3 regions of the Citrobacter pasteurii genome follow, and region 2 is predicted to be linked to each of the others. Evidence: predicted binding sites of a transcription regulator. Region 2 holds the regulator's gene; each other region holds the start of a gene.
The links. Region 2 encodes CRP, which controls carbon source genes, mostly activating them, when cyclic AMP is high. Its sites were predicted from a motif close to ATGTGANNNNNNTCACAT; they were not measured.

Region 1: a site for CRP is predicted at 1,903-1,920, ahead of glpT (glycerol-3-phosphate transporter). Genes of this name have one in related genera too.
Region 3: a site for CRP is predicted at 2,060-2,077, ahead of I6L54_RS09680 (mannitol dehydrogenase family protein). Genes of this name have one in related genera too.

What each region holds. Positions count from the first base shown of each region.
Region 1 covers NZ_CP077262.1:1,951,033-1,954,318, reverse strand. The annotation lists gene glpQ (glycerophosphodiester phosphodiesterase) at 1-429, opposite strand, end outside; gene glpT (glycerol-3-phosphate transporter) at 433-1,791, opposite strand; gene glpA (anaerobic glycerol-3-phosphate dehydrogenase subunit A) at 2,064-3,286, shown strand, end outside.
Region 2 covers NZ_CP077262.1:659,513-662,798, forward strand. The annotation lists gene I6L54_RS03155 (YccS/YhfK family putative transporter) at 1-1,044, opposite strand, end outside; gene crp (cAMP-activated global transcriptional regulator CRP) at 1,096-1,728, opposite strand; gene I6L54_RS03165 (OsmC family protein) at 2,035-2,439, shown strand; gene I6L54_RS03170 (phosphoribulokinase) at 2,538-3,286, opposite strand, start outside.
Region 3 covers NZ_CP077262.1:2,012,980-2,016,265, forward strand. The annotation lists gene I6L54_RS09675 (CobW family GTP-binding protein) at 1-384, opposite strand, end outside; gene I6L54_RS09680 (mannitol dehydrogenase family protein) at 504-1,970, opposite strand; gene uxuA (mannonate dehydratase) at 2,173-3,286, shown strand, end outside.

The DNA of each region.
Region 1 (3,286 bases), 1.3 Mb from region 2:
GTGCACACGGAAATCAGATTTACCCATCGGGAAACGCCCTGGATATGTCTGTACCTTTTTGCCATTTTCGATATCGAAACCTTCGGTAAATTTCAGCGATTTGATCTCATCCAGCGTAAAGTCGATGGCATAGTAACGCCCATCTTTACGCGCACGATCCGGGAAGCGCTCAGCAACATCGGTGACGCGGTCAAGATAGTGGTCATGCAGGACAACCAGATGATCATCCTTAGTCATCACCAAATCCTGCTCCAGAAAATCCGCGCCCTGAGCATAAGCCATCGCTTTCGCAGGCAGCGTATGCTCCGGTAAATATCCGCTGGCGCCACGGTGCGCAATGACAATTTTATCTGCGGCAACCGCCGCACTGCTCACAACCATACCTGCCAGCATCAGCGCCACGCTGAGACTTTTCAATGTGGTTTTCATCTATTAGCCCCCGTTACGCTTGAGCAGCATCTCTTCGTGATGGCGTTTTTCACCAATCATGACGACTACCAACAGAATAACCGCCAGCACGCTACCGCCAATCATCACCATAAAGCCGCCGTCCCAGCCGAAGAAGTCAACGGTGTAACCGACAATGGCGCTCGCCGCGACAGAACCACCGAGATAACCGAACAGTCCGGTGAAGCCTGCCGCCGTCCCCGCCGCTTTTTTCGGTGCCAGTTCCAGCGCATGCAGACCAATCAACATGACCGGGCCGTAGATCAGGAAGCCGATGATAATCATACAAGCCATATCCACGTTCGGATTGCCTGCCGGGTTCATCCAGTAAACGACCGTCGCGATGGTGACCAGCGTCATAAAGAACACGCCGGTGGCGCCACGGTTACCGCGGAAGACTTTATCCGACATCCAGCCACACAGCAGCGTCCCCGGGATACCGGCATACTCGTACAGGAAGTAAGCCCAGGACGATTTATCCAGTGCAAAATGCTTCACTTCTTTCAGGTAAGTCGGCGACCAGTCCAGGATGCCGTAGCGCAGCAGATAAACAAACACGTTGGCGATAGCGATGTACCACAACAGTTTGTTCGGCAGTACGTACTGCATGAAGATCTGCTTCGCAGTCAGCTCTTCTTCCGCTTTCTCGTTGTAATCGTCCGGATAATCGTTCTTGTACTCTTCGATTGGCGGCAGACCACAGGACTGCGGCGTATCACGCATCAGAGCAAAAGCAAACAGCGCGACGACGATCGCACCGAAAGCAGGCATGTACAGCGCCGCTTTCCAGTCGTTAAACCAGGCCATACCCAGCAGGAACAGCAGCGGAGGCAGACCGCCACCCACGTTATGCGCACAGTTCCAAACGGAAACGATGCCGCCACGCTCTTTCTGCGACCACCAGTGCACCATGGTACGACCACACGGCGGCCAGCCCATCCCCTGGAACCATCCGCAGAGGAACAGCAGCACAAACATCACTGCAATGCTGGATGTCGCCCACGGCACAAAGCCCATAAACAGCATCACCGCAGCAGCCAGAATCAGGCCCGCGGGCAGGAAAACGCGCGGATTCGAGCGATCTGAGACGGACCCCATGATGAATTTCGAAAATCCGTATGCAATGGAGATACCGGACAACGCAAAACCCAGATCGCCACGCGAGAAACCCTGTTCAACCAGATACGGCATGGCCAGAGCAAAGTTCTTACGTACCAGATAGTACGCGGCATAACCGAAAAATATTCCCAGGAAAATCTGCCAGCGCAATCGACGATAAGTCGGATCGATCTCCGCTGCAGCTAAACGCGCTTTATGTGGCGCAGGTTTAAAAATGCTCAACATATATAGTAGCCTCCGTGGCCGTCTTTCATTCGAAGGAAACACTGCAGATTGCCGTAACAACCCTACCGCTCCCAGTGTGGCCGCGATGTTAAGGAAACATTCCAGGCAATAATGTGAATTACAGCACAGATTGTTACACATTTATGACAAATGTTCATAAAAGCGCACGGAATCACGTTTCATTTTCGAATTATGAGCGATTATGCGCGAAATCAAACAATCCATGTTTTTTATGTGGCTAAATGATAAAAAACGAACTGTGAGGAAAAACAATGAAAACTCGCGACTCGCAAACAAGTGACGTGATTATCATTGGTGGAGGAGCAACAGGTGCAGGGATCGCACGCGACTGTGCCCTGCGCGGATTGCGCGTCATCTTAGTAGAACGCCACGATATCGCCACAGGTGCGACCGGGCGCAACCACGGCCTGCTGCACAGCGGTGCACGCTACGCCGTCACCGATGCTGAATCTGCCCGTGAGTGCATCAGCGAAAACCAAATTCTGAAACGTATCGCCCGCCATTGCGTTGAGCCAACGGACGGTCTGTTTATTACCCTGCCGGAGGATGAGCTCTCCTTTCAGGCGACCTTTATTCGCGCCTGTGAAGAAGCAGGGATTCGCGCAGAAGCGATTGACCCTCAGCAGGCACGTATTATCGAACCTTCCGTGAATCCACAGCTGATTGGTGCGGTAAAAGTGCCGGACGGCACGGTTGATCCTTTCCGCTTAACCGCCGCCAACATGCTGGATGCGCGTGAGCATGGCGCGGTTATCTTAACGGCGCATGAAGTGACAGGACTGATTCGCGAAGGCGCGACGGTTTGCGGCGTTAACGTGCGCAATCATCTGACGGGCGAAATGCAGTCTCTGCATGCGCCGGTGGTCGTGAATGCCGCCGGGATCTGGGGCCAGCGCATTGCGGAATATGCCGATCTGAGCATCCGTATGTTCCCGGCCAAAGGTTCGTTGCTGATTATGGATCATCGCATTAACCAGCATGTCATCAACCGCTGCCGTAAACCGTCTGACGCCGATATTCTGGTGCCAGGCGATACCATCTCATTGATCGGTACCACCTCGCAGCACATTGATTACGATGATATCGACAGCAACCGCGTCACCGCAGAAGAAGTCGACATTCTGCTGCGTGAAGGCGAGAAACTGGCGCCGATTATGGCGAAAACGCGCATTTTACGCGCCTACTCCGGCGTACGTCCGCTGGTGGCCAGCGACGACGATCCGACCGGTCGTAACGTCAGCCGTGGGATTGTACTGTTCGATCACGCAGAGCGTGACGGACTGGAAGGGTTTATCACCATTACCGGCGGCAAACTGATGACTTACCGCCTGATGGCGGAATGGGCCACCGATGCTGTTTGCCGTAAGCTGGGCAATACCCAGCCTTGCACAACCGCAGACACCGCGTTGCCTGGCTCACAGGAATCTACCGAGCATACGCTTAAACGCGTTATTTCGTTACCTGCGCCGCTACG
Region 2 (3,286 bases):
CGGCAGCCGACGCTGCTTGTCAGCCATTAAATCCCGTGCATACAGCGGGCGCTGGGTGCGTAGCACGCGGGCAATACGGCTGAAGTGCCAGTAGCAAAATTGTCCTACCGGATTGTCCGGATGCTGGTTGGCGATTTTTTCCAGCGTGCCAATTTGTTTATCCATTGAAAAACGCGTCGGCAAGCGGTGATACAAAATGTCATCAGCCAGAACGCGAAGGCGTTCGGCGACGGTGCGCGCATTCCAGCGAATCACCTGTTCGGCGTGGCTACGTTCGACCAGCTTTTGCACCTCTTCCGGCTGGTGGAGGCTAACGGAAATATGTTCCTGTAGATCGAGCGCCTCCTGAAAGGCACGTAGCAGGCGCTTATAATCGTTGTTGCGATGTGCCGACAGCATATGCATTTGCTGATAGCACTGGGTAATCAAATCCACCGCTTTTTGTTGGCGTACCAGTAGGGGAGGCAGCGCTTTTTCGGGATCGGCATGCTGGGTCAGCAGGCTGTACTTGGCCTCACAGTAATCGGCTAATTCGCGGTACAACAAACTGAGCGATTCGCGCAGCGGCTGCTCGCGCCACATCCAGAACCAGAACCAGTTGAACAGGCCGTACCATACTGTCCCCAGCGCATAGATCAGCAGTGGCTCCCAGACGGGCATGTTGCCGGCCAGACTCAGTGTGAAAATCGCCGCGATCAGCGAGGCGGGCAGAAGTCGCGCATGTAACGGGCTTAGCTCGGCGGTCACACCGAGAATCAGCGTCAGGCCGGTGAGGATCAGCGGCAGCGGTATAGTCTGTGCCAGCAGTAACTGCATAATCAGGCTGCAGCCGGCAAACAGCGACGCGCCTATAACCAAACGTTTGAAAAAGCGCTTATGCGGGGTATCAAGACCGGCAATATTGCAGCAGGCAGGGACGAGGGAGAATAAGAGCCCCAGATGAAGCTGACCGATGATCAGACCGACAGCCACAGGTAAACATAGCACCAGCGTCTGTCGTAGTGCGTAGTTGATCTCGGGGTGATAAATCAGTCTTCGCCACATCGGAGCAAACAAAAATGGCGCATTACTACGTAACACGCCATGTCGATGGGATTAACGCGTGCCGTAGACGACGATGGTCTTACCATGCGCGGAGATCAGATTCTGATCTTCCAGCATTTTCAGGATACGACCAACGGTTTCACGGGAACAGCCAACGATCTGGCCAATTTCCTGACGGGTGATTTTAATCTGCATGCCGTCCGGGTGAGTCATTGCGTCAGGCTGTTTCGCCAGATTCAGCAGAGTCTGGGCGATACGACCAGTTACGTCGAGGAAGGCAAGGTTGCCTACTTTTTCAGACGTTACCTGCAGACGACGAGCCATCTGAGAAGACAGACGCATCAGAATATCTGGGTTGACCTGGATTAATTGGCGAAATTTTTTGTAGGAAATTTCAGCGACTTCACATGCGGTTTTGGCACGTACCCAGGCGCTACGTTCCTGGCCTTCTTCGAAGAGGCCTAATTCACCAATAAAATCGCCCTGATTCAGATAAGAGAGGATCATTTCTTTCCCTTCTTCATCTTTGATCAGCACTGCCACTGAGCCTTTAACGATGTAATACAACGTTTCCGCTTTTTCACCCTGGTGAATCAGCGTGCTCTTCGATGGGTACTTATGAATATGGCAATGAGACAAGAACCATTCGAGAGTCGGGTCTGTTTGCGGTTTGCCAAGCACCATGCGCGGTTATCCTCTGTTATAAGCTGTCTCCAGAGCCAAAAAACAACCTGTCTCTGGGTTTGCAAAAATGTGCTTCCCGCTACCTGGGAAGGGGGCTGTCAATACGTGCGACGGCCTGTAATGTGATGTCCTCTGCATACATGCAGTACGTCAATGTATTACTGTAGCATCCTGACTGTTTTAGCATAGCTTTCGCCGTGTGTCTCCTGGTGTCTCGCTTCAGCATGACGCAGGTCGCCTTCCGTTGCGAGAATTGTTATGTACGCGTAATCTGTCAGGAAAATTGAAACATTGGAGTTACGAAATATGCAAGCGCGTGTAAAGTGGGTTGAGGGGCTAACCTTCCTCGGTGAGTCCGCCTCAGGCCACCAAATTTTGATGGACGGTAACTCTGGTGATAAAGCGCCGAGTCCGATGGAGATGGTGTTAATGGCGGCAGGGGGGTGTAGCGCCATTGATGTGGTGTCGATCCTGCAAAAGGGTCGTCAGGATGTCACCAACTGCGAAGTGAAGCTCACCTCTGAGCGTCGTGAAGAAGCGCCGCGTCTGTTTACCCACATTAACCTGCATTTCATCGTAACGGGTCGCGACCTGAAAGATGCTTCCGTCGCGCGTGCGGTAGATCTTTCGGCGGAAAAATATTGCTCCGTGGCGCTGATGCTGGAAAAGGCGGTGAATATCACCCATTCCTATGAAGTGGTTGCCGCGTAATTGCTGATGCCGGATGGCGGCGTTGCCTTATCCGGCCTACAGGGTGATGTTGAGTCGTAGGCCCGATAAGCGAAGCGCCATCGGGCGCTTTCCACATATCACTCTATCTTTTTGCCTTCCATCAGGCGCTGGACCAGCGGCAGCATAATCAATTCCATCGCCAGACCCATTTTTCCGCCCGGTACGACCAACGTATTGATATGCGAAATGAATGAGCCCTGCAGCATCGCCAGTAGCCACGGGAAGTCGATCCCTTCCAGATTACGAAAATGAATCACGACAAAGCTTTCATCGAGTGACGGAATGCTCTTGGCGGCAAAGGGATTAGAGGTGTCGACGGTCGGTACGCGCTGGAAGTTGATATGCGTACGGGAAAACTGTGGCGTGATGTAATTGATGTAATCGTCCATTGAGCGCACCACCGAATCCATCACCGCTTCGCGCGAGTGTCCACGCTCGCTGGTATCGCGGGTCAGCTTCTGGATCCACTCCAGGTTGACGATCGGCACCACGCCAACCAGCAGATCGACATGCCGCGCCACATTTTGTTGCGGGGTTACTACGCCGCCGTGCAATCCTTCATAGAACAGGACATCCGTCGGTTCAGGCAGCGGCTGCCAGGGGGTAAATGTTCCCGGAACCTGATTCCACGGTACGGCCTCATCATAGGTGTGCAGGTATTTACGCGACTGACCTTTGCCCGTCTGGCCGTATTCAATGAAGGTTTGCTCCAGCAGACCGAAGTCGTTAGCTTCGGGGCCGAAGTAGCTGATATGCCGCCCTGCATCGCGTGCTTTGCGAATCGCCATGTCCATCTCCGGACGGGTATAGCGGTGAAAACTGTCAC
Region 3 (3,286 bases), 1.4 Mb from region 2:
CAACAGGCGCGGATCAAGGATACAGATCGTTGCGCGCAAGTCGATCCACGGTTCGTAAACCGGCGCGGTGAGTAAATCCAGAATTTGTTTGGGATGCCCGAGACCGGTGGGCTCAATCAGCAGTCGATCCGGTTTTCCCTGACGTAACAGCGTATTGAGACCAACCTGCATGGGCAAACCATTAACGCAGCACATACAGCCGCCGGGGATCTCTTTGAGCATTGCGCCGCTGTCGGCGAGCAGCGCGCCGTCGATACCCACTTCGCCAAACTCATTGACCAGAACGGCCCACTTCTCTGCGGGATCTTTGTTGGCCAATAGATGAAGAATAGATGTGGTTTTGCCACTGCCAAGAAAACCCGTGATGAGATTGGTTTTAGTCACGTTTACTCCAGATTCATAAATTACCGTGATGGCTTTTAACAATCCTGGCGAAAAACGGGGGAAAAGAGAAGCGCAGAGAGGACGAAGACGAACTTCGTCCTGTTTAATGGCAGAAATCGTTAACTTTTTAACGTCTCGATGACCGCCTGATGTGCACCGTATTGGGCGATACGTTGCCAGGCTCTTTCTACGGTATCGACGAAGCGTGGGTTCTGTGCGAGGTCAGTGGCAAAGATTTCGTGCAGTGAAAGCAGCGCGCTGACGCGTTCTGATTCCGTACTCTGTTCGACGATAGTGCGGATTTTGTCACTCATCGGGTCACGAATATCGATAATTTCACCTGAATCATCAATCCCGCTTACGTAGCGCATCCAGCCCGCAATGCCGAGCGCCAGCAGCGGCCACTCGCTTTGGCGTGCTAAATGAACGCGAATCCCGTCCAGCATACGTTGGGGTAATTTTTGGCTGCCATCCATCGCGATTTGCCAGGTTTTATGTTTCAGCGCCGGATTGGCAAAGCGTTCCAGCAGGCTGTCGGCATACTGGTCTAAATCAACGTTGGTGATGCGCAGCGTCGGGGCTTGTTCGCTGAGCATCAGGCGATGAGCCGCTTCGCGAAATGCGCTGTCCTGCATACAGTCGCTGATATGCTGGAATCCCGCCAGATAACCGAGGTAAGCGAGAAACGAATGGCTACCGTTCAGCATCCGCAGTTTCATTTGCTCCCACGGCAAAACGTCATCAACCATCTGTACACCGGCCATTTCCCATTGCGGACGGCCGCTGACAAAATGGTCTTCAATGACCCACTGAATAAACGGCTCGCAGCTGATTGCGCAAGGGTCTGCCACGCCTAATTCGCGGGCAATTTCATCCAGTGATTCTTCAGTCGCTGCCGGGACAATCCGGTCTACCATGGTTCCCGGGAAACTGACGTGCTCTCGAATCCAGTTAGCCAGTTCAGGTGAGCGTTTCTCCGCCATTCCCAGTACGGCGTTTTTTACCACATGACCGTTGTCCGGGATGTTATCACAGGAGAGGACGGTAAACGGTTGCAGCCCACGTTGACGTCGGCGGTGTAGTGCCTCAACAATAATACCCGGTGCAGAATGGGGTTCATGCGGTACTTGCAGATCGTGAATAATGCGCGGGTTAGCGATATCGAGTGACCCCGTGGCAGGATCAATACAGTAGCCTTTTTCCGTAATGGTTAACGAGACAATCGCGACCTGAGGCTCGCAAAATTTTTCGATAATAGCCGCCAGTGAATCCAGCTTTGCATTCAGACACTCGTTGACGGCCCCGACGATAATCGGCTGGTTGCCGGCCGCACCTTTTTCCAGCACGGTAAATAAATGATCCTGTTCGCGTAGCTGGCTCATCAACCGGTCGCCGCTGAACAGGCTGATCTCACAAATTCCCCAGTCTCCGCCCTGCGAATTTAGCACCCGGTCGGTCAATAACGCCTGATGGGCACGATGAAATGCACCGAAACCAAAATGTACGATCCGCGTTTTTAGCTGTTGGCGATCGTACTGAGGCATCACGACATTTTCCGCAAGAGACGCTGAGGCAATAGTCTTCATTAAATACACCTGATTAACCATTAATTAACAATGGCAGTATAAAGTTATATGACAACAAATTGAATTGGTGTGCCTCATTTATCCGGGTAATGTGAGCTGGATCAATCAATGATGGGCGATGTGTTGATCGTATAGCGGATGCCTGTATGGTAGTCGTCATAAAAGTCGGTTAATTTGGTATAACAACTTGTGAGGTGAAGCAATGGAACAAACCTGGCGTTGGTACGGACCAAACGATCCAGTATCGCTTGATGATGTGCGGCAGGCTGGCGCAACGGGTGTTGTGACCGCCTTGCACCACATTCCAAACGGTGAAGTGTGGCCCGTAGAAGAAATTCAAAAGCGCCAGGCGATTCTGGCCGAAAAAGGGCTGACCTGGTCGGTGGTGGAAAGCATCCCCGTCCACGAAGATATCAAAACACAATCCGGCCAATATCAGACGTGGATTGCAAACTACCAGCAAAGTATTCGTAACCTGGCGACCTGCGGTATTGATACTGTGTGCTACAACTTCATGCCGATCCTCGACTGGACGCGTACCGACCTTGAATATCAGTTACCGGATGGATCCAAAGCACTGCGTTTTGACCAGATTGCGTTCGCGGCTTTTGAATTGCACATTCTGCAACGTCCGGGTGCAGAAGCCGATTACACCGCTGAAGAGCAGCGTCAGGCGTTGGATTACTTCAATGCAATGACCGCTGCCGACATTGAAAAGCTGACCCGCAACATTATCGCTGGCCTGCCTGGTGCCGAAGAGGGATATACGCTGGATCAGTTCCGCGCGCGTCTTGCTGAATATGACGGCATCAGCAAAGACGATCTGCGCAATAATATGGCGGTATTCCTGCGGGCGATTGTGCCTGTTGCTGAGGAAGTTGGCGTACGTCTGGCAGTGCATCCTGACGATCCGCCACGGCCAATCCTCGGTCTGCCACGTATCGTGTCGACCATTGAAGATATGCAATGGCTGAAAGAAACAGTTGATAGTATCAATAACGGTTTCACTATGTGTACCGGTTCGTACGGCGTGCGCGCCGATAACGATCTGGTAAAAATGATTGAGACCTTTGGCGATCGTATTCACTTCACACACTTGCGTTCAACCTGCCGTGAAGAAAACCCGAAAACCTTCCACGAAGGCGCACACTTGCAGGGCGATGTGGATATGGTATCGGTGGTGGCAGCCATTTTGAGTGAAGAGCAACGCCGTAAGAAAGCGGGTGATTTGCGTCCGATCCCAATGCGCCCGGATCATGGGCATCAGATGCTTGATGATCTGCACAAGAAAACGAATCCGGGCTACTCCGCGATTG